One region of the Blautia sp. 1001283B150304_161114_C9 genome, then DNA from elsewhere that is predicted to be linked to it. Evidence: predicted binding sites of a transcription regulator. Region 1 holds the regulator's gene; each other region holds the start of a gene.

Region 1 (7,795 bases):
CGGGGCGTATCACTTACCGGTTATGGCCTGACATATCAGGGAGATTTTGAAGGAATGCTGCACAGAGTCACAAACGGAAGACTTTCCCATGAAATGCTGGTACGTGCGGTCAAAACTGAGGGAGAACATCTGAAAGCAATTGATGCCACTGCAGGCATGGGGGAGGATGGTTTCCTTCTTGCAGCATATGGCTATGAGGTGACATTATACGAACAGAATCCGGTGATCGCCGCACTTTTGAAGGATGCGCTCCGGCGTGCCAGAAAGCATCCCGTATTAAAAGACATTGCTTCCAGAATGAAACTGGTAGAGGGTGACAGTGTGTCATGTATGGAGAAACTTATGGATCCGGTAGATGTGATCTATCTTGATCCCATGTTCCCGAAGAGACAGAAATCCGGTCTGATAAATAAAAAACTTCAGCTGATCCAGAAACTTGAACCTCCATGTTCTGAGGAAAAAGATCTTTTTGATGCAGCTATCAAAGCCGGACCTTCCAGAATTATCGTAAAACGTCCTCTTAAGAGCGTCTGTCTTGATGGAAGAGAGCCTTCTTATATATTAAAAGGAAAAGCAATACGATATGACTGTTATGTGATGTAGAAGGTTTATCAGCACATTGCAGCAGCCCTTTATTTTTGAGGGCTGCTGCAATGTATTTTTTTCCATTCCCGGATAAATTCCATTTGTTCCTGATCGGAGATTTCCTGGGAGGCAGCGTCATTTCCGGCAGCTACACAGCAGAGCAGGACGAAGGTCTGAAAGAGTAAAAATACCAGTATCAATAATAATGCAGTCATAATTTGTCTCCTTAATATTATGCAGATGGTTACAGTTATTATATGAAATTGCTATAAGGATATTTTTCGGGATTTCTGTAACAGATTCTGTATATGCCTGTTGTTTTGCATATCAGAAGTATCTGCATATCATGGAAGCTTTATACATTTTATTTACAGAAAAACGGAGATATGACAGGAGAAACTGTCGGACACGAAAATATAATCTTCCGAATAATTTAAAGTAAGACGCAGATGTTCATTGTCTTTGCAGCGACCTGATGAACAGTTGCGGTAAGATTTCATTATCCAGATGATTCGGAGGATTTTTTATGAAGAATTCAGATGATTCCGGATATACAGGAAAGCACGTGGGTGTGTGTGTTCTGGATACCGGGATTTTTCCTCATATAGATTTTACAGGGAGAATACTTGCGTTTCAAGATTTCATCGGACATCGTATCAGACCTTATGATGATAATTCTCATGGAACCCATGTATGTGGGATCATTGGCGGTGACGGAAGGGCTTCGGAAGGACGGATCAGAGGAATTGCCCCCGGGTGTAGCCTGATAGTTCTGAAGGTGCTCGACAGAACGGGAAATGGCAGGAAAGAAGATGTTTTGCAGGCTTTTCGCTGGATTCTGGAGAATAAGAGATATTATGGGATACGTGTAGTGAATATCTCGGTGGGAACAACCTGCAGGAGAGCAGAAGATCACAGAGTTCTGATTGCGGGTGTGGAACAACTTTGGGATGCAGGTCTGGTGGTAGTGGCTGCGGCAGGAAATCAGGGACCGAAGGCAGGAAGTGTGACAGCACCGGGAAGCAGCCGGAAGATTATCACAGTAGGCTCCAGCGATCTGCTTACAGGACGGACTGCCATATCCGGCAGGGGACCTACCTTTGAGTGTGTTTGTAAACCGGATCTGGTTGCACCCGGGAATCATGTTCTTGCCTGTGCACCGGGAGCAGATAACGGATATGGAGTGAAGAGTGGTACTTCTATGTCTACACCTCTGGTTGCAGGGGCAGCGGCATTGATGCTTGAGAAGAATCCGGAGCTGACTAATGTTCAGATTAAGATGAAATTGAAAGAAAGTGCCAGGGATATGGGATTGCCAAAGAATCAGCAGGGATGGGGAGAACTGGATCTGGAACGTTTTATGGAACTGTGATCAGTAATCTTTTATTTCACAAAATTATTGCTTTAGAGCGTGTCTGAAAAAGGCTTTCTGCAAGATGTGCGTCACAATTTGTGGGATATTTTGCCCGGATGAGGGCGCCGTAGCGGGCTACGGCAACTGAATGCGGGTGAAATATCCGCAAAGTGGGGCGTACAGATTGCGGGAATGATTTTTCAGATACGCTCTAGTGTATAAAAGCATTGACGAACGGTCTGTTTTCGGCTATCATGATAATTAACTGGATAAGAGCCAAAGAGGAGGATTAACATGAAAAAAATTCAGATGCAGACACCACTTGTGGAGATGGATGGAGATGAGATGACCAGAATTCTCTGGAAAATTATCAAAGATGAACTTCTTCTTCCGTATATTGATTTGAACACTGAGTATTATGACCTTGGTCTGGAATACAGAAATGAAACGGATGATCAGGTAACTGTTGATGCGGCAGAGGCTACAAAGAAGTACGGCGTAGCAGTGAAATGTGCAACTATCACTCCTAATAAGGCAAGAATGGAAGAGTATACCTTAAAGAAAATGTACAAGAGTCCTAACGGAACGATTCGTGCAATTCTTGACGGAACTGTTTTTCGTGCCCCAATCGTAGTGAAGGGTATTGAACCATGTGTTAAGAACTGGAAGAAACCGATCACCATCGCACGTCATGCCTATGGTGATGTGTATAAGAACACAGAGATGTATATTGACGGCCCCGGAGATGCTTATCTGGTATTTGAAGGCGCAGACGGACAGCAGAGAAAAGAGCTAATCCATCATTATGAGGGACCGGGTGTGCTTCAGGGTATGCACAATCTGGATGATTCTATCACAAGTTTTGCAAGATGCTGTTTTAATTATGCACTGGATACAAAACAGAACCTGTGGCTTGGCGGCAAGGATACGATCTCCAAGATTTATGACGGACGTTTTAAGGAAATCTTTGCAACTATTTATGAGGATGAGTTTAAGGAGAAATTTGAGGCAGCAGGCATTGAATATTTCTACAGCCTGATCGATGATATCGTAGCTCGTGTCATGAAGGCTGAAGGCGGATTTATCTGGGCCTGCAAGAACTATGATGGAGATGTTATGAGCGATATGGTTTCTTCAGCATTTGGTTCTCTGGCTATGATGACATCTGTACTGGTATCTCCACAGGGATATTACGAATATGAAGCTGCTCATGGAACTGTACAGAGACATTATTATCGCTATCTGAAAGGTGAGGAGACATCTACTAACTCTGTAGCAACTATTTTTGCATGGACCGGAGCTCTGAGAAAAAGAGGTGAGCTGGACGACAATAAAGAATTGATGGAATTTGCTGATAAACTGGAGAAGGCGACTCTGGAGACGATTGAAAGCGGTAAGATGACAAAAGACCTTGCGCTGATCACTTCTCTTGAGGATGTGACAATACTGAACAGCAAAGATTTCATCTTTGCCATCAGAGAGAGACTGGATGAAATTTTATAATGTCAGAAATTATCCGGTAATGTTTCTATAACATTATAAAGTTCTCCGGGCAGGATCACACTGCAGCGGAGAAACCTGTAAAAAGTTATAAACTGCGAAAATGGGAAGAACCTGCATTATGCAAGTTCTTCCCATTTTTCATATAATCCTTCTAATTCTTCGGTAATGGCGGCTTTCTCTTTGCTAAGTTTCGCACATTCTGCCACATTTGTGCAGATATCCGGGAGAATCATGGTCTCGTCGATCTCTTTATCTCTGGTCTCAAGTTCTTCGATGCGGGCTTCTACTTTTTTTAGTTCATTCTCGCGTTTTCGCTGACGGGCCTGTTCTTCTTTCTGCTGCTGCCAGGAAAGCTTGTTATCAGAAGCCTGCTTTGCTTCTGTCACAGCCTGAGCGGCAGCCGGAGCATATTTTTCCGTCAGCTCTTCTTTTTTCTCCAGATAATAGTCGTAATCTCCGATATAATTTACAATTGCCTGATTGGTCAGATCCAGGATCCGGGTAGCTGTCTGGTTGATGAAGTAACGGTCGTGGGAAACATAGAATACTGTTCCTGTGTAACTGTTCAATGCCTCTTCAAGAATCTCTTTTGAAGCGATATCCAGATGGTTGGTGGGCTCATCGAGGATCAGAAAGTTTGCTTCGGACAGCATCAGCTTGGCGAGGGAAACACGACCTCTTTCTCCGCCGGACAGAGCGGAGATCAGTTTGAATACGTCATCCCCTGTGAAAAGGAATGCTGCCAGCATATTTCGAATTTCTGTTTCCGTAAGTGTGGGATAAGCATCTGAGATTTCCTCAAAAATAGTTTTCTCCATATGAAGAACATGGTGTTCCTGGTCATAGTAGCCAATCTGTACCTTGGAACCAAGAGTAAATCTGCCGCTGTCTGCATCGATCAGCCCATTGATGATCTTTAACATGGTGGTTTTGCCTGTGCCGTTATTGCCAATCAGGGCTACACGTTCTCCACGTTTGATCTCAAAGGAGATGTCACTGAAAAGTGTCTGTCCGGGAAAAGATTTGGAAAGACTTTCCACAGTAAGGACATCATTTCCGCTGACAAATCTTGGTTCCAGGGAAATGCGCATCTGATTCTGAATCTCCTGTGGTTTATCAATGCGCTGGACTTTATCCAGCATTTTCTCGCGGCTTTCTGCACGTTTGATAGATTTCTCGCGGTTAAAGGATTTCAGCTTGGCAATGACTGCTTCCTGATGTTTGATATCCCGCTGCTGGTTCAGGTAGGCTTTGTACTGGGCGTCACGCAGCTGGGCTTTTTTCAGGGCATAGGCAGAATAGTTGCCACTGTACATACGCATATTTCCTGCTTCGATTTCCACAACTTTTGTTACGACTTTGTCAAGAAAGTAACGGTCGTGGGATACGATAAATACAGCACCCGGGTAATTCAGAAGATAGGTTTCCAGCCAGGAAATACTCTCCATATCCAGATGGTTGGTAGGCTCATCCAGAAGAAGAATGTCAGGGCTGGCAAGAAGCAGTTTACCCAGAGCTACGCGGGTTTTCTGGCCGCCTGAAAGAGTTTCTATCTGGCGTTCGAAATCTTCTTCTGTGAAACCAAGACCTTTTAATACACCCATGATCTCACTTTTGTAAGCGTAACCATTTTCCAGTTCAAACTGGTGACTCAGTCTTGTGTAAGTATTCATCAGGCTGTCCAGAGCATCTCCGGTGGTGGTTTTCATTTCCTGTTCCAGAGAGCGCAGACGATTCTCCATATCAATAATGTGCTGTTTGGTGGAAATCAGTTCTTCGTAAATGGTATGATGGCCATGAATGTCCTGATACTGGGCAAGGTAGCCGATATTTTTATCTTTGGCAAGTACCACGTTTCCTGAATCCGGGGAGAGCTCATGCATAATGATTCGCAGCAGAGTCGTCTTGCCTGCACCGTTATTGCCGATGAGAGCTGCCTTTTCGCGGTCTTCTATATGGAAACTGGCATCCTTGAGAATGATTTTTTCGCCAAAGGATTTACAGATATTCTGACATGATAAAATCATAGGAATTCCTCCGTTTGTAATTTGTCCGCGTACTATTATAATCGAAAATGCCTGTTTTTGAAAGCATTTTAAGAGATTTTGTCCAGGGAAAAGAAAGCACCGGATGGATGCATGGAAGAAAATATGATATTCCGGGGAATTTTTCAGAATGAAATTGATAAAAAAATACAGAAATATTTGGTCAAAAAGTACAAATTTAATTTGACAATAAAATAACATCTGGGTATAATTGACATAGATAAGCTAAGGAGGGAAAATTTGTGGAAGCTAAGGAAATTTCGAAAGCGGTAATCAAGCGTCTGCCGCGGTACTACCGCTACCTCGGTGAATTGATGGAGGAGAATGTAGAGCGTATATCTTCAAATGATCTTAGCAAGAAGATGCATGTGACGGCTTCCCAGATTCGTCAGGACTTAAATAATTTCGGTGGTTTTGGTCAGCAGGGTTACGGCTATAATGTACGCTATTTGTATACAGAAATCGGTAAGATCCTTGGGCTGGATACTGTACATCCGATGATTATTCTGGGTGCCGGTAATCTGGGACAGGCATTGGCCAATTATGTGGATTTTGAAAAGCGCGGATTTAAGCTGGTTGGTATTTTTGACGTCAATCCTGTACTTGAGGGGATTGCAGTTCGTGGAATTGAGATTCAGATGTTGAGCGATCTTCCTTTGTTTCTGAAGGAGAATGAGGTTGAGATCGCGATCCTGACTCTTCCTAAAAATAAAGCCAAAGAGATGGCAAAGATTTTAATTGATAATGGAATTAAGGCAATCTGGAATTTTGCACATATTGATCTGGATGCCCCGGAGGATGTAATGGTAGAGAACGTACATCTTTCAGAGAGTCTTATGACTTTGTCCTATAACCTGAGTGAGTACAGAAAGGAACATGAAGGGATGTAAGGGATAACTGTGAAACACAAGGCTGTGGTCATCTGATCACAGCTTTTCTCTTGTATGTAAATGTGTTATTGTAAACAGGAGGTGAACAGATGAGAGAGATTGTAACTGCTGTTGAGATGAAAGAACTGGATCATAATACGATTCAGAAAGCCGGGATATCTTCTCCGGTACTTATGGAGAGGGCGGCATTAAAGACGGTTGAGGAGATTGTACAGAGATTAAAGAATAAAGAAAAAGAGAAAATCCTTGTGGTCTGCGGAACCGGCAACAATGGCGGAGACGGATTGGCAATTGCCAGACTGCTTCAGTTGAGAGGAGTCAGAACCTGGTATTATATTGCGGGTAAGGAAGAGAAAATGACTGCTGAAACTGCCGGACAGCTTAAAACAGCAGAATATTATCAGGTGCCCCGGGTGCATAACCTGGATCCGGATGAATATACTACTATAGTAGATGCCATCTTTGGGGTTGGACTGAGCAGACCTGTAGAGGGAAAATATGCAGAGCTTATCAGTACAATGAACCGGGCATCTGCGTATAAAGTAGCTGTGGATATTCCATCCGGGATTGACTCAGATACCGGATTTGAGAAGGGGATTGCATTCCGGGCAGATCTTACGGTTACCTTTGCTTTTCGCAAAAGAGGGCTGTGTTTTTATCCCGGACGCATGTATGGCGGTGAGATCGTTGTTACGGATATCGGAATCTATTCCATACCCGGAAAGAAAATCTGTATGCATCATCTGGAACGTGAAGATTTGAAAATGCTTCCGGAGAGAGTTCCCTATGGAAATAAAGGAACCTTCGGCAAGGTTCTTCTTATAGCTGGCAGCGAAGGAATGTGCGGAGCTGCATATCTGAGTGCAGCAGCTGCTCTGAAAAGCTCTGCGGGAATGGTGAGAATTCAGACCGTGGAGGCCAACAGGATTCCGTTGCAGACACTGTTGCCGGAAGCCATGATCACCTGTGATTTTGATGAGAAAAAAAACCAGGCAATGCTTGACTGGTGTGATGTGCTTGTGATAGGACCGGGTCTTGGAACCGGAGCGCAGAGCAGGGAAAGAGCTCAGTGGTTCCTGGCGAAGGCAGCTGAGTGTAAAAAAACAGTAATTCTGGATGCAGATGGCCTGAATCTTCTGTCAGTCCATGACAACTGGAAGTGTTTTATCGGGGAACATGTGATCCTGACACCTCATATTGGTGAGATGAGTCGTCTGTGCGGAAAAGAAATCGGTAAGATCCAGGATTGTCTGGCACAGACCGCAGCTGATTATGCAAAGGAGTCTGGAGCGGTTTGCGTTCTGAAGGATGCCTGTACTGTGGTGGCAGATGCTTTTGGAGATATGTATTTGAACATTTCGGGTAATGCAGGAATGGCTACAGCGGGAAGTGGAGATGTGTTAAGCGGTGTGCTTGCC
Region 2 (7,795 bases), on a different contig from region 1:
TAGTTTTCTGTATTTCTTGACTCTTCCGGAATTGGTATAGATCACCATTCCATCTCTTGGCTGTTCAGAACATGAGGCAAATGTTTTTCCCCTCTCGTCTTCAACTGTACATAAACGACAGGCACCAAAAGTGGATACCTCTGAGTGGTAGCACAGTGTCGGAATATTGATCCCTGCCTTGCGGATGACAGACAGGACATTTTTTTCATCGGTAAATTCTACCTTTCTACCGTCAATTATCATATGGCCCATAGTGTATCCTCCCTTCTATGCTTCCACATATACTGCATCAAAGTTACAGTTGTCCTTACATGCACCGCATTTGATACAGATGTCGTTATCAATGTGATATGGATGTTTGATCTTACCTGAGATCGCACCTGCCGGACAGTTCTTTGCACATTTACCGCAGCCGATACAGAACTCAGGGTTGATGTGGAACTGACGAAGAGCAGTACATACTTTTGCACGGCATTTCTTATCGCGGATATGTTCCTCATATTCATTGCGGAAGCGTTTGAGAGTACTGATAACAGGAAGAGGTGCACTCTTGCCAAGTCCGCACAGAGCCATGTTCTGAACCATATTTGCAAGCTCTTCCAGCTCATCCAGATCGGACATCTCACCCTTGCCATCTACAATCCTCTCCAGGATCTCCAGCATACGTTTGGTACCCTCACGGCACGGTACACATTTACCGCAGCTCTCACGCTGGGTGAAGTTCATAAAGAATCTGGCAACCTCAACCATACAGGTATTCTCGTCCATAACTACCAGACCACCAGATCCCATAATCGCATCTAATTTTTTGACAGAATCAAAATCAAGAGGTGCATCCAGCTGGTCAAGGATCAGACATCCGCCGGACGGACCGCCGATCTGGACACCCTTAAATGCGGCGCCACTCTTTAAACCACCACCGATATCATAGATAATGTGGCGGAGTGTGGTTCCCATAGGAACCTCTATCAGACCGGTATTCTCGATAGAACCGGTCAGTGAGAAGGTTTTAGTTCCGGGGCTTCCCTCTGTACCGATGGTGCGGAACCAGTCTGCTCCCTGAAGAATGATCTTCGGTACATTGGCATAAGTTTCTACGTTATTAAGAACTGTAGGTTTACCCCACAGACCTTTCTCTACTGTACGGGGCGGTTTTACACGAGGCATACCTCTGTTACCCTCGATAGATGCGGTAAGTGCCGAACCTTCTCCACATACGAAAGCTCCGGCACCTCTGTTGATATGTAAATGGAAGTTTACACCGGAATTTAAAATATTATCACCTAACAGGCCATATTTTTCTGCCTGTTCAATCGCCATCCTAAGTCTCTTTACAGAAAGAGGATACTCTGCACGAACATAAATATATCCATTCTCCGCACCGACTGCGTAGGCTGCAATAGTCATACCTTCGATCATCTTATATGGATCACCTTCCATGACGGAACCATCCATAAATGCACCGGGATCACCCTCATCACCATTACATACAACATAGCGGGTTTTCTCTGCCTGGCGTGCAACCTGAGACCATTTCTTGCCTGCCGGGAATCCTGCACCGCCACGACCGCGAAGCCCGGATTTAGTTACTTCATCAATAACTTCCTGCGGGGACATGCTTCCCATCACTTTTGCAAGTGCCTGATAGCCTCCCACAGCAATATACTCTTCGATAGATTCCGCATCGATTTTTCCGCAGTTTTCAAGAACGATACGTGTTTGTTGATTTAAGAAAGGAATATCATCAGGATGTGGACAGACTGTATTATTATCACGATAAAACAGTCTCTCTACAGGTTTTCCTTCCAATATAGTTCTCTCCACAATTTCCTTACAGTCTTCCGGCTGTACGTGAACATACTGATAATCATATGGTTCAATTCTCATCAGAGGTCCAAGTTCACATAAGCCCTGGCACCCTGTCTTGATCACGCCTACATGAGGCACATCCTTCTGCATTTCAACTGTTACTCCATCAATTCTCTCACAGAGTACTGACATCTCTTCATAAATCTTCTGCGCTCCGGATGCGATACATCCGGTACCTGAACAGACAAGAACGCGGCAGGTATAAGATTTAATCTGCTCATTTACTTCAGCCTGCTTATTTAACAGGTCTTCTTTACTCTTAATACTCATACGCACTCTCCTCTCAGTTTATTCAAAAGTTCTACAGCTTTCTCAGGAGTCATCTTCGGATGTACTTCATCATTGACAGTCAGTGTGGGGGCAAGTCCACATGCACCCAGACAGGATACTGTTTCTACGGTAAAAAGCATGTCATCTGTAGTGTGTTTCTTGTTGCTCAGTCCAAGTTCCTTCATCAAAGCCTCTTTTACAGGCATGGATTTTCTCACATGACAGGCTGTTCCGTCACACACTTTAATGACATATTTCCCTTTCGGCTCAAAAGAAAAATTCTCATAGAATGTGGCTACACTGTAGGCCTTGGCTTCTTTTACTCCGATTTCTTTCGCTACATAAGTCAGCAATTCTCCCGGCAGGTAACGATATTCCGCCTGAATATCCTGCATGATCGGAATCAGCGATGCTGCTGTACGTCCGTAGTGCTCGATGATCTCATCCGCTTTTCTGTAATAAGACTGGTCTAACATTCGGTTCCCTCCTTAAATAGTAATTTTGATACATTGGTTTTAATATAGTACCGATATATCGATTCCCACGCAGCTTTAGTTATTTTCAACATATGTGCTGTTGATATTATACATTATATAGTTGTTTTGCACAATATCATTTTTGAAATTTTCTGAAATTAATTTATAACAATTTGTTATAGATGTATAGTATTCATAAATGTATATAAATGAAAAGCAATTTCTTTAACAGGGTTGTTAATTTAATAGCAATATCAAAACAAAAAAGATCATTGAAAAGAATATTATCTTCTTCTCAATGACCTTTCTGGAAATGGCTGCATTATTTAATTTCATGTTCCTCATGGAAATGCTTATATTTTTCTATAAACATCAACAGAAAGCTGATCATAAGGAATCCACAGGAAACCCAGATCATTCTGATTCCATAGCGTATGGACAGATTTCCACCAATGCCGGCACCCAAGGCAAACATAAGGATGATTCCAAAATAATACATCGCCTGTTTTAGCTGTTTTGATTTTTTTTCACGAAAATAAACTGACAACGCAGCTGTACCACTGCGCAAATTACCGATACACATAGTACTTGCATAGGAATATCCGTTTACCTTGCGGAAGGACTGTACCTGCATTGCACAGGCGAAAGATGCCATGGCATTTGCCAGCATATTGTATTCGGTTGGCAGGAAACCTACTGTAAATAAGATCAGGATTTCTGCCAGCAGAACACCCTGCCGCCAGTGGAGCTTCTGCGCATATTTATAATTTGCCTGTATTTTCTCTGCAACCCACACCCCTAATGCAAAGGATATGATAGGAAAGAAATATCCCAGTCCTGCAGTCACTTCCCCTGCCATAAAATGTTGGCTCATAAGAACGACGTTTCCTGTCTGTGCATTACAGAATACTTCGTTTCTTGCATTATATGTATAAGCGTCCTGAAAACCTCCTGACAGTGCCAGGAATGCACTGTTTAAAAAGGCTTCCGACATTTGTATTTCGTGTTGATTATGATCTTTCATGATTTTCCCCGTTCAAGTTTATTTGCGATTATCTCCTGTACGGATAACTGCCTTTATTCTTTTACCGTCTTTCTCAAACATTCGAAATCCGTTGATTTACTGCGTAAATCGCTGCTTTCTCATGTTTGGCGGGTCCCTGACCCTGATTATCATGTTATACGTTTATAGGTCAAATGTAAAAGATATAATTCATATTATTGTATATATGATTTTTATATATTGGATACAATATATATATAATTTTGGCTATATAAAGCAACTTCCATATACTGTATGTCTACAGCATATGGAAGTTATTTTTTTATGTATCTGCAGAATTACTTATCTCCGTGTTCTTTGAGATATTCTGCTTTTCCCATCTCGTACAGATTATTACCTTCTGAGTCAATGATGACTACAAGAGGCATATCCTCTACATACAATTTACGAAGTGCTTCTGCTCCCAGATCTTCATAGGCGATCAGTTCGGCCTTTTTGATGCATTTTGCAAGAAGCGCACCTGCACCGCCGATAGCTCCGAAGTATACACCATCATATTTCTTCATGGCGTCTACTACTTCCGGAAGGCGGGCACCTTTTCCGATCATTCCTCTTGCTCCCACAGACATCATTGTGGGTGCATAGGCATCCATACGTCCGCTGGTTGTAGGGCCCGCGGAGCCAATGACTGCGCCTGGTTTTGCAGGAGTTGGTCCTACATAGTAGATGGTTGCATCTGTAGGATCAAATGGAATTTTCTCACCTTTTGCAAGGGCCTCACACATTCTCTTGTGTCCTGCATCACGTGATGTATAAATAGTACCTGTTAATAATACCTGATCACCTGCATGGAGAGTTCTTGCCAGCTCTCTAGTAAGTGGAAGTGTAATTTTCTTTCTTTCCATCTCAGATCACCTCCGATTTATGGCGGGTTACATGGCAGTTGATATTAACTGCACATGGCATACCTGCAATATGAGTCGGCATTGTTTCGATATTCAGGCCGATGGCTGTTGTCTTTCCGCCAAATCCCTGAGGTCCGATTCCAAGCTTGTTTACTTTTTCCAGCATTTCTTTCTCAAGATCAGCATAGAACGGATCCGGGTTCTGAGTATCCAGAGGTCTCATCAGTGCTTTCTTTGCAAGAAGTGCACATTTGTCAAAGGTTCCTCCGATACCAACTCCGACTACCATTGGCGGACATGGGTTGGGACCTGCGGTCTCTACTACTTCAAGGATAAAATCCTTGATTCCCTGTAATCCTGCAGATGGTTTGAACATACGGATCTGGCTCATGTTCTCACTTCCGAAGCCTTTGGGGCCTACTGTGATCTTTACCTGATCTCCGGGAACGATTTCTGTGTAGATCATAGCCGGTGTATTGTCGCCTGTGTTTCCACGGCGAACCGGATCCTTTACTACAGATTTTCTTAAATATCCCTTGTCATATCCCCGACGTACACCTTCATTGATGGCATCGTTCAGATCTCCCCCAACAAAATGTACATCCTGTCCGATTTCAAGGAATACACATGCCATTCCTGTATCCTGGCAGATCGGCACATTCTCATTATCTGCAATATCAAAATTCTCAATAATGTTGTCAAGGACACCCTTGGCAATCTCTCCATCTTCACATGCGCGGCATGTTTTGATGGCGCATTTTACATCTTCCGGAAGATGTTCATTTGCTTCGATACAGAGTTTTTCGATGACATCTGTAAGTCTGCTTACTTCTACTTCACGCATTCTGGTAAGCTCCCTTCTCTATTTTTGGATATGCCATTAAGCAATGACATATTCCCTTTTTCATTATATCAAAGGTTTCCGGTAACGGCAATTTCCCGGCACCGATACCGGAACATTTTTATCGTATACTGGTTACAGTAACTTTTATATTCTGATTGTCTGACCTTTTATCAGCGCTGCTCGTGACGGGCATATTTTGGAAGCAGTAATGGAGATACTTTGTCAGTATGTAAATCTGCTTTGTCCAGTTCATCTGCATATTTGTAGATATGATCGAGGTTCATTTCACCAAGCTCTACATTCTTGCATTTTGCAGCTGCCTTTTTACCTGCATTTCTTCCGAATACGATAACATCCAGAAGAGAGTTACCCATCAGTCGGTTTCTTCCGTGGATTCCACCTGCGGCTTCTCCTGCAACTAACAGGTTTGGAATTTCTTTTGTGAATCCGTCTCCGTTAATCTCAAGACCACCGTTCTGGTAATGAAGTGTCGGATAAATAACGATAGGAACTTTTCTCATATCAATGCCGTAGTTCATGTACATACGGAACATAGCCGGGATTCTCTTTTCGATGGTTCCTTCGCCACCGAGGATCTCGATCATCGGAGTGTCAAGCCATACACCTTTCAGTCCTCCCGGAACTTCTACGCCGCGGCCTTCTTCACATTCACGGATAACACCGGAAGCATTTACGTCACGGGTTTCAAGCGGATGAATATAAGCTTCTCCGTTTGCATTTACAAGCTGTGCACCAACAGAACGAACTTTCTCAGTTACCAGAGCACCCATGATCTGTGATGGATAGATTGCTCCTGTTGGATGGTACTGGATAGAATCCTGATAAAGAAGGGAAGCACCTGCTCTGTATCCAAGTACAAGTCCGTCTGCAGTTGCGCCATAATGGTTAGATGTCGGGAATCCCTGATAATGCATTCTTCCTGCACCACCTGTTGCGATTACAACAGTTTTGGCTCTTGCAACAGAATAATCTCCTGTTTCCATGTTAAGAAGAACTGCACCTGCAACCTGTCCTTTTTCATCTTTCAGAAGTTCAACAGCTGAAGTAAATTCAACTACCGGAATCTTAAGATTCAGAACTTCATCTCTGATGGTACGCATGATCTCAGATCCGGAATAATCCTTTGCAGCATGCATTCTCTTTCTGGAAGTACCGCCGCCGTGTGTGGTAACCATGGTTCCGTCTTCTGCTTTATCAAATTCAACACCAAGGTCATTGAGCCATTTGATGGCATCCGGAGCTTCCATTACCAGTCTCTTTACCAGTTCCGGTTTTGCTGCAAAATGTCCGCCGCCGAAGCAGTCCAGATAATGCTGTACAGGAGAATCATTCTCTTTGTCTGCAGCCTGGATACCGCCCTCTGCCATCATTGTGTTGGCATCACCGATACGAAGCTTTGTAACGATCATAACGTCTGCACCTGCATTGTGTGCTTCAATGGCACAGGAAGAACCTGCACCGCCACCGCCGATCACAAGTACATCTACATCATAATCAATTTTTGTAAGGTCAATTTTTTCGTTGATCAGACGGCTTGTTGAATGAAGCATTTCTGCCAGTTCCAGAGGAGCTTTCTGTCCTTTGTTTGGTCCGACTTTGATTTCTGCAAACGCGTCTGGATTATAATCCGGATGGAATTTCTCAAGAAGAGCGTCTTTCTCTTCAGCTGTCAGACGTCTTGGCTCTGTTGCCATACGCTGTGCTCTTGTAGCCTCTACCTTTTTGATGGATTCCATCATATTTTCTGGATATGGTGCATACATGTTTTACGCCCTCCCTATTTCTCAATTTCTCTGTTGTTGTAAAGTTCCTGCATGTCTGTGATTGGTTTCTGCATGATCTGCTCGATCAGATCATCATATTTACCTTCGTGGATTTCTTCTACACGTTTCTCCAGATGTTCGCTCTTAGGCGCGATATATTTACCTGTGAGACGTCTTGCCAGAAGACCTACCATCGGATGGGAAATACCGGCCGGACATCTTACAGAACAGCATCCGCAGCTTACGCAGTCGAAGGATTCCTCTGCACATTTTTCAAGTTCGCCTCTCTGTGCATATGCGATGTACTGCATTACATTTAAGTCCTGAGTACATGCTTTTGTACAGGCATTACATCCGATACAGCTGTAGATTTCCGGATAGAGTTCCATCATTACCTGCTGATTCGGTTTCAGGTCTTCGATGTTGTAGAGTCTCTTATCTGTAGGGAAGAACGGGATGCTTGCTACATACATTCCTTCCTGTACCTGTGTCTGACAGGCAAGACATGTTTTCAGCTCGTTTTCACCTTTGATTCTGTAGATTGTTGCGCAGGCTCCGCAGAATCCGTGTCTGCAGCCGCATCCTCTCTTTAATGTATAACCGGCATATTCCATGGCAGTCATAATTGTAAGTTCTGCAGGTAC
Region 3 (7,795 bases), on a different contig from region 1:
CTTCCCCTTTCTCTGCCTGTATTGTATCCGGAAGAGTAACTTCTGTTCTTTTTCCGTTGTCATAATAGTACCAGCCAGAAGATATCTTCCTGATCTGGTTCACCGGCTGCATCTTTTCTCCCAGTGACATAACTCCCAGAACAGCAGCAAAAACAGCCATCACCATGATAAACAGAAATATCTCTATGTTTTCTTTTTTCTTCTTCTGATTATATTTCACACGCTTCTCCTTCTCTTATTTCCAGAATCACAACTGTTCAGTACCTCAGCAGGATAATAAACTGCTGAATAGTTACCTTTATATTATTTTCTGAAGGTGCTGTCAGAAAATAATATAAGAGTACTATAAACCAATGTTATACTAACATCCCACTATAAAAAATACAAGACACAAAAACAGCCACCTTTTACAATGACTGTTTTACTTCTGCTGTTCTTTTTTCCTGTTGATGATCCGTCTCATTATACTGCTCAAAACGGCTCTCGATCTCTACCAGCATATTCGCATATTCTCTTAATTCCTCTTTTAGCTGTTCTTTATCTGTGCGTTCCTTTTTGTAGGAAATCCTATGCTCCATACTGGCCCAGAAATCCATGGACATAGTGCGAAACTGTATCTCCACCGGGAAGTATTCCATTCCATCCAGACAGTATACCGGCACTCCTACGATCACATGATAGCTTCTATATCCATTTGGCTTCGGGTTTCCAATGTAATCCCGTTCTTTGATCACGATCAAATCACTCTGACTCTTCAGAAGTTCTGTCAGATTATAGATATCATCTACAAAATAGCAGATTACTCTGACACCTGCAATATCCTGAAGATAATCCTTCGCATTCATCACAGTAGGTTCTTTTCCCTTTCGCTGTAATTTCTCTTCAATGCTCTGTTTCTTCTTGATCCTGCATTGGATGTTGTGGATCGGTCTTGCAGATGCTTCACCGTACAGGTTGTGATTCAACACATCAAGACGTGTGAGAAGCATCTGTTTAGCATCTTCATATGGTTGTATAAATTCATAGTATTCTTCATCTGTCATATTATTTCTCCTGTAAAAACCTCTGCTGTTATTCTTCTGTCTTTCATATTTCTTATTCTGTACTTCTTTGCAGAACTTACCTTTTTTCCACATTTGTACTGCAAAATAACCATTTTTTCCCCATTACGTTTCCATCATACAAAAGAAATGTGTTTAATCAGTGTCCCAATTCTAATCATTTTATAAACAAAATTCTCGTCCGTTTACACTTACATATGGCACTGCTTCTCATGCACAATCCCGCCACACTCAGAGCATCAGCACACTTATGGGAAATAAAAAAGCACTGACTGTGACAGTACTCCATTACAGCCGGTGCTTTTTTTATTTCATCTTATAACCATTATTAATTACATAATCTTACGGAACAGATCTTTCAAATCTTCTACGCTTGCATCTTTCGGGTTTCCTGGTGCGCATGCGTCTGCGTGTGCAGATTCTGCCAGGAACTGAAGGTCTTCTTCTTTGATTGCTTCCAGTTTAGTCGGGATTCCTACATCAACAGAAAGTTTCTTAACTGCTTCGATTGCTGCTTTTCTGTATTCATCCTGAGACATTTCATCTACACCTTTTACGCCCATTGCTCTGGCAATCTCACGATATTTCTCACCTGTGCATTCCTGATTGTATTCCATAACAATTGGAAGCATCATTGCGCAGGCAACACCGTGTGGTGTGTCATAAACAGCACCAAGTGTATGAGCCATGGAATGAGCGATTCCAAGACCTACGTTAGAGAATCCCATACCAGCGATATACTGTCCAAGAGCCATTCCTTCACGACCTTCTTTTGTGTTTTCAACAGCACCGCGGAGAGATTTGGAGATCAGCTCGATTGCTTTTAAATGGAACATATCTGTCATTTCCCACGCAGCTTTTGTTGTATATCCTTCGATTGCATGAGTGAGGGCATCCATACCTGTAGAAGCTGTCAATCCTTTTGGCATGGAGGACATCATTTCAGGATCAATAACTGCGATGATCGGCATGTCATGTGGGTCAACGCATACAAATTTACGTTTTCTTTCTACATCTGTGATAACGTAATTGATAGTTACCTCTGCTGCTGTACCTGCTGTTGTCGGAACTGCAATGATCGGTACACAGGGTTTCTTAGTTGGAGCTGTACCTTCAAGACTTCTTACGTCTTCAAATTCAGGGTTTGCAATGATGATACCGATTGCTTTGGAAGTGTCCATGGAAGAACCGCCGCCGATTGCAATCAGATAATCTGCGCCTGAATTCTTAAATGCCTGAACACCATGCTGTACGTTCTCGATTGTCGGGTTCGGTTTGATGTCTGAATACAGTTCATATGCAAGTCCGTTTTTCTCAAGAATGTCTGTAACTTTGCTTGTTACATGGAATTTTACAAGATCAGGGTCAGAACATACGAAAGCTTTCTTAAAGCCATGTGCTTTTGCTTCGTTTGCGATTTCCTCGATCGCTCCTGCTCCGTGATAAGATGTCTGATTTAAGTTAATTCTGTTTGCCATAATGATTTCCATTCCTTTCGGTATTCTTCAGTATTAGGTAAGTTTCCGCATCACTTATCTTTGTTATTATCTTAACAATATAAAATAAAAAAAGAAAGTTACACTTTAGCTCAAATGTAACCTTCTCACAATATTTGTGCAATAATGCCGAAAAACTGGGTGCAAAATTATGCATTAATATTGTTATATTTATGACAATATTTCCAGCTTTTCAAACAATTCCGAGAGTTTTCCAGGCATCCCGTCAACTAAAATTTTCGCCAGTCCCTCCGGTGCACATTCCAACTCTCCCAGTACCCATTTTACAGTCATATAAATAGAACTATGGCAGTACATTTCCAAAATGCAATGTATGGTCTCATCCGGAATCCTTCCTGTTTTCTCACGAATCAGATTCTCATAGAAGTCCAGGATCAGTTCAAAATCATGCTGGCGCAGACTGTTCTGACTGTCATACTTAAATGCTGCTGCAAAGAAAACATGCTCTTCCTGAATATAGGTAAACTTCTTTACCAGAGCATCATAAACAGTTTTTCCCATTCCCATATGCTCAAAGGATTTCGCCAGAAGCTTATCGAAATACCAGTTGATAAGGTCAAATTTGTCCATAAAATTCCGATAGAAAGTCTGCCTCGTAACACCACAATTCTCTGTGATCTGTTTTACTGTGATGTTATCTACAGACATCGTTTTCATACATTCCTTCATCGACCGCGCAAGACGGTATTTCATTTTTTCACCCTTGCTGTTTTCTGCCGTCAGCTTCATAAGATTTCCTCTCGCTAATTCATTTCTCTAGTGTGTCGACAAGTTAATATTGAATACCTTTCTCTGACAGATATTCTTCTATCTTTTCAATAATAAGCTTCGCTGACTTATATTGATCTGATGCATCTTTTAAAGATGCAACGTAAAAATCATCATAATCACTATTTTCTCTCTCCTGCTTTAGTCTTCCCAACCTCTTTCCCATTTCTCTTGGAAAAATCTCTTTTGCTATATAAGTTTTATTAAAATACGCAACCGCATCCTTATGACGCTTAAAATCAATCTCTTCTAAAGCTAATACTGCTTTTATTGCATAAAAAGCAGCATAATAACTACGATTTATTGAATCTTTATAATGTTGACTTTCTAAGCATAATACTGCCACTCCCAATGTCTCCACCGCATTCCGAATACGGTATATACATAAATCCTCTTTTTTGTCATTCATCGATCACTACCCCCTCATCTCGCACATTTCGGTAAAAAGGTAACGTATCAATCCAATACTCATACTGGTCTTCATTTTTAATGATGGGAGAGAACTCTATTCCTGTATTTATTTCAAACTCAAATGCAAGATCATAAATATCATTCTTCACTAATCGAATTTCTTCATCAGACATTTTCACCAAAATCATAATATCTATATCAGAATTTTCTCGAAAATCTCCTCTCGCATATGATCCATATACGATAATCTTTGTCAATTTATCGCCCAAAATACGTCTTAACTCCTGAGAAAATCTATATATGATGTTTCTGATATTTTCCGGCATATAATCACTTCCTCTTATTAATATCCCCCAATTTGCATATCTATATGTTAACATAAGTTTTTTGTTACATCAAGTTTCCCTCATCAGAAGTTCTCGACAAAACTTGATTTTATTTATTTCAAAATGTTATAATTCACCTTGATATGTTCAAGCCAAAATAATCCGCTTTAAGAAGGGAGTCATTCTTATGGATTTAATAAAAGAAGCACTTTCCATGGGTTTCGCAGATGCGGCGATCATGGATACAAAGGATCTGGTATTTGTGCCGGAATACAGACAGTTCTGCGAGGACAATCTCTGTGGAAATTATAACCTGGTTCCTGCATGTCCGCCTGCCTGCGGTACTGTAGAAGAAATGCAGGCAAAAGCATTGAAATATGAAAAGGCACTGGTTCTCCAGACTGTTCTGAAGGATCCGATCATGGATCCGGTACTTTTCAAGCAGGCGAAGCATGCACAGAATATTCTTACAGAACAGCTTGCCAGACAGATGCAGGAAGCGGGAAAAGAAGATATCCTGATCATGAGCGCAGGACCGTATAAGAATTGTTCCTGTATGTCCGCCTACAGTGTAGATGCACAGAAAATGGCTGATGCAGTAGGTATGGTCTGCTGGGCAGATGACTCAGATGTAAGATTCTTTACACAGATTCTGTTTCACGAAGATTATAGCAAGCCTCATAAATAATGCATATTGATTAAGAGGCTTGCTATAGTATAAAATACGGCTGCACTATATCCGCATTTAACCCGGATATAGTCAGCCGTATTTTTATACCCTGTTTTTATATTTATGTCGAACCGATAAGCTCATTTGCTTTGCTGTTCACTTGAGTTGGTCGAACCCATTTCTGTCTTACTTAAGTATTTATTTATCCTCATGATGCTTATGATGTTCATGCCGTTTATGATGTTTTTCCTCTGATTTATGATGATGGTGTCCATGCTTATGTTTCTCATTTCCGCACACTTCACATCCTACTTCAATCTTACCCTGTGTATCCTCATCCCAGGTACCATAAGAAACCATCGGCGTATCCTTCATAATGCACAGACTGATGGTCTGATAAAGAATAATACCACCCATTTTGGCTCTGTATACAAACAGTTCACGTCCAAAATAATCGCAGATTCTTCCCAGTACTTCGCCTTCTTTAAAGGTCTCACCGGGCTGTTTCGCCGGATACCAGCAGCCTGATACCGGGGCATCTTCATAGATCACAGGACTTACTTCTATCGGTGGTTTGCCATGAATATGGGACTTCCCGCGAAGGATTCTCAGATGTCTGAGGATATTCTTCACATCATGAACATCCTCCGCTACCAGATCTTCGCACCAGCGGGAACTGTGTCCACGTTCCAGCAGGATACTTGGGATTCCCATGCTTCCGGCATAGTTGTAAGCTCCGCCTGTTCCATACATGGAAGTTACCAGATAATCTACATGTGCGATCTCCGCCATCTCACGGCTCTTTGCAGCTACTTCCGGAGCTGCTGCCCCTGTACAGTATACATAAGATACCAGTCCCTCAAATCCATCACCGCAGTGCAGATCCACATAGTAATCTGCCTTCGGGAAAAATTCTGTCACAACAGTATAAGCGATCCTGTCACTAAGTGTACCATTCGGATTTCCAGGGAAAACTCTGTTCAGGTTTTTTCCATCCTCATAAGTAAGACTCATGGTACGGTGTTCGAATCCAGTTCGGTTCATCAGACGGATCACTATGATATTTCCTGCGATCTTCTTCGGATCCAGCTCATCTGCAAGCTGCATAGCTGCCTGAATTCCTACATATTCTGCATTATGTACCCCACCGGAGATCAGAACAGTCTCCCCCTCTTTTTCTCCACAGATCAGTGTTACCGGAATTCCGAATTCTGCCCCGATGATGTGCACAAATCCTGATACTTTCTCACCCGGTTTTGCTTCCAGGTCTGCTACTCGTAATGTTCGCATCAAATCTTCTCCTTCCACTCATTCCATCTCTGCCAGATCTTATCATCCACTGGCAGGCTCTTATTTCATTCTGTAAATTCCACTTTCAATAGTTAGTTCTATAAAACTTTTATATTTTCAAACAGGGAGCCAATACTTGAAATATCAACTCCCTGCTTTTTACTTTTACCATACGTTCACATCGGATTAATTTTCTTCTATATGCTCTCTTCCCTGATTGATAATCGTCCGCACATGATCATCTGCCAGAGAATAAAAAATGGACTTTCCCTCTCGTCGGTTCTTCACCAGTTTGTTTTGCTTCAGGATTCTAAGCTGATGGGAAATTGCAGACTGTGTCATATTCAGTGCTTTCGCAAGGTCGCATACACATACCTCTGTTTCGAAAAGCACAAACAGAATACGGATTCTTGTAGAATCTCCGAAAATCTTAAACAAATCTGCCAAATCCTCAAGTTCCGTCTCTTCTGGCATTGTTTTATTTATAATTTCCATTGAATCTTCATGAATTTCATAATAGTCACAAGCCTCGTCTTTATGTTTTTCCACGCTTTCACCATTTTCCTTCCTGTCTGCAACTGTCTGTTATTCTATAAATTTTTGTAACTGTTCAGTACCTTCACAGTTACAGGTTTTTTACAAATAAAGTACGGATTGCGTTTAATACCGCAATGATCATAACACCTACATCTGCAAAAATAGCCATCCACATATTGGCAATTCCCAGCGCACCAAGTATCAGACACAAAATCTTAATGCCAATTGCAAAATAAATATTCTCATATACAATATGAATACACTTTCTTGCAATCTTAATCGCTTTGGAAATTTTCAGCGGATCATCATCCATCAGTACGATATCTGCTGCTTCAATCGCTGCATCAGAACCCAGTGCACCCATAGCAATACCAATATCTGCTCTGGACAGTACCGGCGCATCATTGATACCGTCACCCACAAATGCAAGCTTCTCTTTTTCGGATTTCTGATGAAGTAATTCTTCTACTTTACTTACTTTATCTGCCGGAAGAAGTTCACTGTAAACTTCCCCAATTCCCAGTTCTTTTGCTACCTGGTCTGCAACACGTTTAGAATCGCCGGTAAGCATAACTGTTTTCTTAATGCCTGCTTTCTTCAATTCTGCAATTGCTTCTTTTGCATGAGGTTTCAGAATATCAGAAATAAGAATATGACCTTCATATTTTCCATCTACAGCCATATGAATTACTGTACCCACATGATGACATTCCTGATAGGAAATTCCAAGACGTTTCATTAATTTCGCATTTCCTGCTGCTACAGATATACCATCCACTTTTGCAGTCACACCGTTACCGCTGATTTCCTCAATATCTGTGACTCTGTTTCTGTCAATTGGTTTTCCATATGCTTTCTGAAGACTCTTACTGATCGGGTGGGAAGAAGAACATTCTGCAAGAGCTGCATATTCCAGCAGTTTTTCATCTGAAATCTCATTATGATGAACTCCGCTTACTTCAAAAACACCCTGTGTCATTGTACCAGTTTTATCAAATACTACATAGCTGGTCTGTGCAAGTGTTTCCAGATAGTTGGAACCTTTAACCAGAACGCCCTGATTACTTGCTCCACCGATTCCTGCAAAGAAGCTTAAAGGAATACTGATCACCAGTGCGCATGGACAGCTGATTACCAGGAAAGTAAGTGCTCGGTAAATCCAATCACCCCACATAGCCGGTTTTCCCATGATCAAAAGTACGATCGGAGGAATAA
Region 4 (7,795 bases), on a different contig from region 1:
TTTATCATAATTAACCTTGCCATCTTCATACATAGGGGTTACGATTGCAACACCTGCACCTTTAAAAATTGCCATTTGCCTTCCTCCTTTATTCTTCTGTAATTTCCATACAGATTACTGCCCATTCATAAACAATAATCAGGTTTTATACACCTTATACAATCTCTGTTGTCAGTGTAGTTATGCTGTCTGCATATTTACGCAGGCTGTCCGGTAACGTCCGTCCCGTAAGCAAAATATGCATACTCTCGTCCTTCATCTTCAGGATATCACCGATTGCCTCTGCAGTAGTGATCCCATAATCCGGAAGTGCAAGAATCTCATCCAGGAGCAGAAAATCGCATTCCTGCGTTGCGATCACTTTGCGCGCAAAATTCAAAGCATTGAGAATATTGGTTTTCTCCTCTGCCTTCTCCTGCTCATTCAGTTCCTCATATCCTTCATCATGCTTCTCAAAACGGAATATCTTAATATCCAGATTATCCAGTTCCTCCAGAAAATCCAGTTCCCTGCGCTCTCTTCCTTTCAGAAACTGAATAATAATGACGCTTTTACCCTGTGCGGAAGCTCTCAGACACTGACCGATCGCCAGAGTTGTCTTTCCCTTTCCCCCGCCACAGTAAACCTCTGTAAATTCTTTTTCCATAACAAACAATTCCTCTTATCGTTATTGAAATTGTACCTTCTTCTCTGTGTCATTACAGACATGATAAACAGCAGTCTGTTTTCGACTTCTGCGATGAGCTTCCGGCATATTCACGCCGGAATGCTTCGTGGAACAGCAGGCTGCCATAGTTATCTGAATACGCTTATATTACCGCAGTTTATGAAGAATTGCAAGTGTTACTGTTTACAGTAATCGTTACTGTTCACTCCGTTCACAGTAACGTGGCCAAAATTCATTCCAAATTGCCTGCGGCAATGGAATTATTCCATATATTCCAGCTTGCTTACAGATACTTCATACGCAACTCTCTTCTCTGTTTCATTTTCCCCGATCCGTTTCATATATTCTCTGCTCTGGATACGTCCCCAGATCAGGACATGACCGCCAACTTCAAACGCAGATGCATAGCGGGCATTCCTGCCCCAGCAGATGCATGGTATGTAATCTGATTTTCCATACGGACGATTTACTGCCAGCAGCACATCCGCAATTTCTCTTCCAAGAGGAGTTTTACGGTACACCGGAGGCTTACAGATATATCCGTCCAGAAAAATCTGATTTACCGGAACTGTTTCATCCTCTTCTTCCACAAACTTCAGTTCTCTGCTGAATACTGAAAGCACGAGACGGTTGTGCTTCTCCTCATGGCGGTTATATGAGCGGAACTGTCCATGGATTTCCACATATTCTCCGATATAATCCTGCGTTACATCCACCAGCCGTTCAGAAACCATCACCGGAATCCTGTCTTCCGAATCACTGAGCCTTTTGACCAGCAGCTCAGTCATATAGAAGCCTTCTCCAAAGACCTGATGACTGAATGTAAAGCCTGCTGCAATTTTGCCCATCATAGATACCTGATTGTTTTCAATAATTTTATCTGCCATAATGTGGTTCTCCTTCCCTGTAGAGCACCTGTGTCAGAATCCCTGCCTGCAATGCAGACCGTAAATCGTCTCTGCTTTTTCAGCGATCCCGCATATGCTCCTCTGTACCTTGTATTGTTCTTTATAAAGTTATGTACAGGCATTCTCATTTAGAACCAGAATCTGCAAAAATAAAAAAAATTATTTTAACACCTTGTAATCTGGCGAAAATGTGGTAAACTGAAAATTCGGGTAACTTATTGAAAAAACACATAATAATAGGAACAAATTCATCTGCAAGATTATATCGTGCTTGAAAAATGCTTTTGCAGCAAAATAATCCTGCTGATAACACATGAATATTAACAATTCCGGTAACTGTTCAGCCAGTGTGCCGAACAGTTACCCATTCAAAGCTTAAAGAGGAAAGGAAAATCATTTTATGAGAACAAAACGTGAAGATGTCCGTAACGTAGCCATTATCGCCCACGTTGACCATGGTAAAACAACTCTGGTTGACCAGCTTCTGAAACAGAGCGGTGTATTCCGCGAAAATCAGGAAGTTCAGGAACGTGTCATGGACTCCAATGATATTGAGCGTGAGCGTGGTATCACTATTTTATCCAAGAATACAGCTATTCATTACAAAGATACAAAGATCAATATCATCGACACACCAGGACATGCTGATTTCGGCGGCGAAGTAGAACGTGTACTTAAAATGGTAGACGGTGTTATCCTTCTCGTTGATGCTTTCGAAGGTGCTATGCCTCAGACTAAATTCGTTCTTAAGAAAGCCCTTGAACTTGATCTCCATGTAATCGTATGTATCAACAAGATTGACCGTCCGGAAGCTCGTCCTGACGAAGTTGTAGATGAAGTTCTGGAACTTCTTATGGATCTTGGTGCTTCTGACGAGCAGCTTGACTGCCCGTTCCTGTATGCTTCTGCAAAAGCAGGACATGCTGTGATTGACTTAAACGATACTCCTAAGGATATGGCTCCTCTGTTTGACGCTATTCTGAAATATATCCCTGCTCCGGAGGGAGATCCTGATGCAGATACTCAGGTTCTGATCAGCACCATTGACTACAACGAATATGTGGGACGTATCGGTGTAGGTAAAGTTGAGAATGGTAAGATTGCCGTTAATCAGGAGCTGACTCTGTTAAACCATCATGATCTGGACAAACGTAAGAAAGTTAAAATCAGCAAGCTCTATGAGTTTGACGGTCTGAATAAGGTTGAAGTAAAGGAAGCTACTATTGGTTCCATCGTTGCTATTTCCGGTATCGCAGACATCCATATCGGTGATACTCTCTGCGGCGGAGAAAACCCGGAGGCAATTCCTTTCCAGAAGATTTCCGAGCCTACCATTGCCATGAACTTCATCGTAAATGACAGTCCGCTGGCAGGACAGGAAGGTAAATACATCACATCCCGTCATCTTCGTGACCGTCTCTACCGTGAGCTGAATACAGATGTCAGCCTTCGTGTAGAAGATACTGAAACAACAGAAGCCTTTAAGGTTTCCGGACGTGGAGAACTTCATCTGTCTGTCCTGATCGAGAACATGAGACGTGAAGGTTATGAATTCGCAGTAAGTAAACCGGAGGTTCTGTACAAAACAGACGAGCGCGGAAAGAAACTTGAACCTATGGAAATCGCTTATGTAGATGTTCCGGAAGAATTTTCCGGTACTGTAATCCAGAAGCTGAGTGAACGTAAAGGTGAGCTGCAGGGTATGAGTACTGCCAGTGACGGTACTGTCCGTCTGGAATTCCACATTCCTTCCCGTGGACTGATCGGATTCCGCGGTGAGTTCCTTACTTCCACCAAGGGTACCGGCATCATCAATACTATGTTTGACGGATATGCTCCTTACAAGGGAGATTTCCAGTACAGAAAACAGGGATCTCTGATCGCTTTCGAGGCTGGTGAAGCTGTTACTTATGGTCTGTTCGCAGCCCAGGAGCGTGGTACTCTGTTTATCGGACCTGGTGCAAAGGTTTACAGCGGTATGGTCATCGGACAGAACGGTAAAGCTGAAGATATCGAACTGAATGTCTGCAAGACAAAACATCTGACTAACACACGTTCTTCTTCCGCTGATGATGCACTGAAATTAACTCCGCCAAGAGTTCTCAGCCTGGAACAGGCCATCGATTTCATCGACCAGGATGAACTCCTTGAGGTTACACCGGAGTCTCTCCGTATCCGTAAGAGACTGCTGGATTCCAGAGAACGTAAGAGAGCCGCTTTCAGAAAAGCCTGAAACAAATAGAAATTTAAGAAAAATTAAGCCCCGCAGATTTTGCGGGGCTTAATTTTTCTTAATCATTACTGTTCACTCCGTTCACAGTAACTCTTAATCTCCTGCAAACATATGGAAAAACATAAATCCTTCTACAAATTATATTGTTATATTTTCACGAAATTCCTAGTTAGTATTTGTTAACTTTTTTATATGCTATGTAATTGACAAATAATTAACAAAGTCATATAATAGCATCATCGAGGTTGTTAATTTATTAACGTTATTTTTTTAACTTTCTCTCAGTTGCCAACAGAACATATATTGTTAAATTTTTCTCATATATTCTGACAATTGATATTTTATTCACATTATTTACGTGATTATGCACAATTTTCACCATAATATTTCGTTACACTCATATTAATGTTACCGTTGACCGAATAATCAGTTTATTTGTATAATAAAAACATAACAGGTCACGGTAAATACTTTTAACGAAAACACAAACAGGAGGATTCCCAAATGGCAAAAAAAGAGAACACTATCCCAACCATCATCGACACCCCTGAAGCCCTTACTGCAAAGATTTCAGCCATGAAAGAGGCACAGAAGATTTTCGCAACATTTACCCAGGAGCAGGTAGATAAGATTTTTAAAGCTGCCGCTACTGCTGCTGACAAAGCACGTATCCCGCTTGCTAAAAATGCTGTTGAAGAAACAGGAATGGGTATTGTAGAAGATAAGGTTATCAAGAACCATTACGCAGCCGAGTATGTATACAACGCATATAAGAATACCAGAACCTGCGGTGTGATTGAAGAAGACACTGCTTACGGTATTAAGAAAATAGCTGAACCGATCGGTCTGATCGCTGCAGTTATTCCTACAACTAACCCGACGTCTACTGCAATCTTCAAAACTCTGATCGCGCTGAAAACACGTAATGCGATCATCATCAGTCCGCATCCCCGTGCAAAGAAATGTACCATTAATGCAGCAAAGGTTGTTCTGGAAGCAGCTGTAGAAGCCGGTGCACCTGAGGGAATCATCGGATGGATTGATGTTCCAAGTCTTGATCTGACAAATCAGGTTATGCGTGAAGCAGACATCATCCTTGCTACAGGTGGTCCCGGAATGGTTAAAGCTGCCTATTCTTCCGGAAAGCCTGCTTTAGGTGTAGGTCCCGGAAATACTCCTGTTATCATTGATGACAGTGCAGATATCCGTCTGGCAGTTAACTCCATCATCCATTCCAAGACCTTTGACAATGGTATGATCTGTGCTTCCGAACAGTCTGTAACTGTTCTTGAGAGCATTTATAAGAAAGTAAAAGAAGAATTCCTTTACAGAGGATGTTACTTCCTGAAACCGGATGAATTAGAGAAAGTAAGAAAAACTATCCTTATCAATGGCGCATTGAATGCAAAGATCGTAGGTCAGAAAGCTGCCACTATCGCTGAGATGGCCGGTGTTGCAGTCCCTCCTGAGACAAAGATCCTGATCGGTGAAGTTGAATCTGTAGACATCAGCGAAGAATTCGCACATGAGAAGCTTTCACCTGTACTTGCCATGTACAAGGCCAAGACCTTTGACGAAGCGATTGCCAAAGCTGAACAGCTTGTCGCTGACGGCGGTTATGGACATACCTCCGCTCTCTACATTGACACAAGAGAGAAGGAAAAGATGGAAAAACATGCAGCAGCCATGAAGACCTGCCGTATCCTCATCAATACTCCATCTTCTCAGGGCGGCATCGGCGACCTTTACAACTTCAAACTTGTTCCGTCCCTGACTCTGGGCTGCGGTTCCTGGGGTGGCAACTCCGTATCTGAGAACGTAGGTGTGAAACATCTCATTAACATCAAGACCGTTGCTGAAAGGAGAGAAAATATGCTCTGGATTAGAACACCGGAAAAAGTTTATTTCAAAAAAGGCTGCCTGCCGGTTGCTCTGGATGAACTTGGCACTGTTATGCACAAGAAACGCTGCTTTATCGTAACAGACTCTTTCCTTTATAAGAATGGATATACTAAAAAGATCGAAGATAAATTAGATCAGATGGGAATCGTACATACCTGCTTCTACGATGTAGAGCCAGATCCATCTCTCGCTTCTGCAAGAGCCGGTGCTGCTGCAATGAGAATGTTCGAGCCTGACTGCATTATCGCAATGGGCGGTGGTTCCGCAATGGATGCCGGCAAGATCATGTGGGTTCTCTATGAAAATCCGGACGCCAACTTTGATGATATGGCTATGGACTTTATGGATATCCGTAAGAGAATCTTCACATTCCCGCATATGGGTAAGAAAGCTTACTTTGTAGCTGTTCCGACATCTTCCGGTACAGGTTCCGAGGTAACACCGTTTGCTATCATTACTGATAAAACTACAGGTATCAAATGGCCTCTGGCAGATTATGAATTAATGCCTGATATGGCTATTGTTGATACAGATAATATGATGAGCGCACCTAAGGGACTGACCTGTGCTTCCGGTATCGACGTTATGACTCATGCACTTGAATCCTATGCTTCCATGATGGCATCTGATTATACAGATGGTCTTGCATTAAATGCGATCAAACTGGTATTTAACTATCTGCCACGTGCATACAAAGATGGTTCTGATGTAGAAGCAAGACAGCATATGGCAAATGCTTCCTGCATGGCTGGTATGGCTTTCGCAAATGCTTTCCTTGGCGTAAACCACTCTCTTGCTCATAAGCTGGGAGCTTTCCATCACCTTCCACATGGTATTGCAAATGCTCTGGTTCTGCTTCATGTTCTGCGCTATAATGCAGCCGAAGTTCCGGCTAAGATGGGTACCTTCCCACAGTATCAGTATCCGCACACACTTGCACGTTACGCTGAGATTGGCCGTTCTGTAGGTCTGACAGGCAAGAACGACAGCGAAGTATTTGAAAAGCTTCTCCAGAAACTGCAGGAACTGATGGATACTATTGAGATCAAACATACGATCAAAGAATACGGCGTAGACGAGAAGTACTTCCTTGAAACTCTGGACGAAATGACAGAACAGGCATTCAACGACCAGTGTACCGGTGCCAACCCGAGATATCCATTAATGTCTGAGCTGAAAGAAATCTATCTGAAAGCTTACTATGGTGAGGGAAATATTCCTGAATCCGGGAAAGCCAAAGAGAAAAAAGAAGAGAAATAAGATTTGCTGAAAATAAACCTTTTCCTTTAAAAATATAGTGTTTAAACCAACAAAATGGGGCTGTCAAAAAAAGACAGCCCCTTATTATATTATTTCTTACTGCGATATGCTTCTGCTTCCCAATGTGTGATAAAGTATGTAATATCATCCGTCATATGAAGCGGACCGCCAAAGCTTTCTGCATATACTGCAAGCTTGATGGCATCTTTTACAAGAAGCTGTGCTTTTGCAGCTTTTCCCTTATCATCTTCCATAATAAAGGCGCCAACTCCCTGTACCAGGATCAGTCTTGGCTCTTTGTCATTCTCTTTCATAAATGCGTCCAGCGCATCTTTTGCCTGATCAATATTTTCTACAAATAACGGATATGGTCCACAATATACAATGTGATCCGGTGTAAATGGTTTCAGAAGCGGTGCAGCCGCTGCCTTATCTTTTACGAAGTTATCAGCTTCCGCTACAGGTACAACTTCTACCGCATGTCCCAGTAACTGGGAAAGCTTCTCTGCTGCCTGCTCTTTTTCAGGTGTAACCGCATCACTGACATCAGCAGTTCTCTTTACCTGTTTCTCTAATTTACTGATCACGCCGTCAAATAATACTCCAATTTCCTCTACAGTATTTGCTGCAACGAAAATTCCATGATTCTGAAGCAGAAGAACCTGAACATCTTTTCCGGATTCTTCTTTATAAGCATTCATTTTCTCATAGCAGATACGCGCAAGTGTATATCCGGGTTTGCAGATATCAATCCAGAGTACATCTTTTCCAAGAAGCTGTTCACTGAGTTCCTTTGCCCCTTTTCCGCAGGTAAGTCCGTTGACA

What was found. Region 1 encodes Rex, which represses fermentation and respiration genes when NADH is low (regulators of the CRP and FNR family bind a similar motif). Its sites were predicted from a motif close to ATTGTTAANTANTTAACAAT; they were not measured.
Region 2: I4V44_RS12790 (complex I 24 kDa subunit family protein) is a predicted target of Rex. The motif match lies at 2,849-2,868, and genes of this name have one in related genera.
Region 3: fucO (lactaldehyde reductase) is a predicted target of Rex. The motif match lies at 2,599-2,618, and genes of this name have one in related genera.
Region 4: adhE (bifunctional acetaldehyde-CoA/alcohol dehydrogenase) is a predicted target of Rex. The motif match lies at 4,053-4,072, and genes of this name have one in related genera.

Annotation. Positions count from the first base shown of each region.
Region 1 covers NZ_JADPGO010000042.1:11,609-19,403, reverse strand. The annotation lists gene I4V44_RS15640 (class I SAM-dependent methyltransferase) at 1-603, shown strand, start outside; gene I4V44_RS15635 (S8 family peptidase) at 1,112-1,957, shown strand; gene I4V44_RS18375 (DUF6783 domain-containing protein) at 1,974-2,057, opposite strand; gene I4V44_RS18370 (DUF6783 domain-containing protein) at 2,034-2,087, shown strand; gene I4V44_RS18365 (DUF6783 domain-containing protein) at 2,084-2,161, shown strand; gene I4V44_RS15630 (NADP-dependent isocitrate dehydrogenase) at 2,234-3,442, shown strand; gene I4V44_RS15625 (ABC-F family ATP-binding cassette domain-containing protein) at 3,559-5,469, opposite strand; gene I4V44_RS15620 (redox-sensing transcriptional repressor Rex) at 5,730-6,377, shown strand; gene I4V44_RS15615 (bifunctional ADP-dependent NAD(P)H-hydrate dehydratase/NAD(P)H-hydrate epimerase) at 6,467-7,795, shown strand, end outside.
Region 2 covers NZ_JADPGO010000025.1:45,070-52,864, reverse strand. The annotation lists gene I4V44_RS12800 ([FeFe] hydrogenase, group A) at 1-252, opposite strand, end outside; gene I4V44_RS12795 (NADH-quinone oxidoreductase subunit NuoF) at 268-2,139, opposite strand; gene I4V44_RS12790 (complex I 24 kDa subunit family protein) at 2,136-2,615, opposite strand; gene I4V44_RS12785 (YoaK family protein) at 2,938-3,639, opposite strand; gene I4V44_RS12780 (Fe-S-containing hydro-lyase) at 3,957-4,523, opposite strand; gene I4V44_RS12775 (fumarate hydratase) at 4,525-5,367, opposite strand; gene I4V44_RS12770 (FAD-dependent oxidoreductase) at 5,538-7,151, opposite strand; gene I4V44_RS12765 (2Fe-2S iron-sulfur cluster-binding protein) at 7,166-7,795, opposite strand, start outside.
Region 3 covers NZ_JADPGO010000018.1:39,369-47,163, forward strand. The annotation lists gene I4V44_RS10575 (GGDEF domain-containing protein) at 1-220, opposite strand, end outside; gene I4V44_RS10580 (GTP pyrophosphokinase) at 408-1,043, opposite strand; gene fucO (lactaldehyde reductase) at 1,394-2,539, opposite strand; gene I4V44_RS10590 (TetR/AcrR family transcriptional regulator) at 2,729-3,307, opposite strand; gene I4V44_RS10595 (HEPN domain-containing protein) at 3,351-3,755, opposite strand; gene I4V44_RS10600 (nucleotidyltransferase domain-containing protein) at 3,748-4,083, opposite strand; gene I4V44_RS10605 (DUF2284 domain-containing protein) at 4,271-4,771, shown strand; gene I4V44_RS10610 (M14 family metallopeptidase) at 4,952-6,043, opposite strand; gene I4V44_RS10615 (ArsR/SmtB family transcription factor) at 6,230-6,538, opposite strand; gene I4V44_RS10620 (heavy metal translocating P-type ATPase) at 6,669-7,795, opposite strand, start outside.
Region 4 covers NZ_JADPGO010000001.1:257,801-265,595, forward strand. The annotation lists gene dapA (4-hydroxy-tetrahydrodipicolinate synthase) at 1-75, opposite strand, end outside; gene I4V44_RS01135 (cob(I)yrinic acid a,c-diamide adenosyltransferase) at 155-646, opposite strand; gene I4V44_RS01140 (single-stranded DNA-binding protein) at 928-1,554, opposite strand; gene typA (translational GTPase TypA) at 1,976-3,808, shown strand; gene adhE (bifunctional acetaldehyde-CoA/alcohol dehydrogenase) at 4,313-6,970, shown strand; gene I4V44_RS01155 (class II aldolase/adducin family protein) at 7,060-7,795, opposite strand, start outside.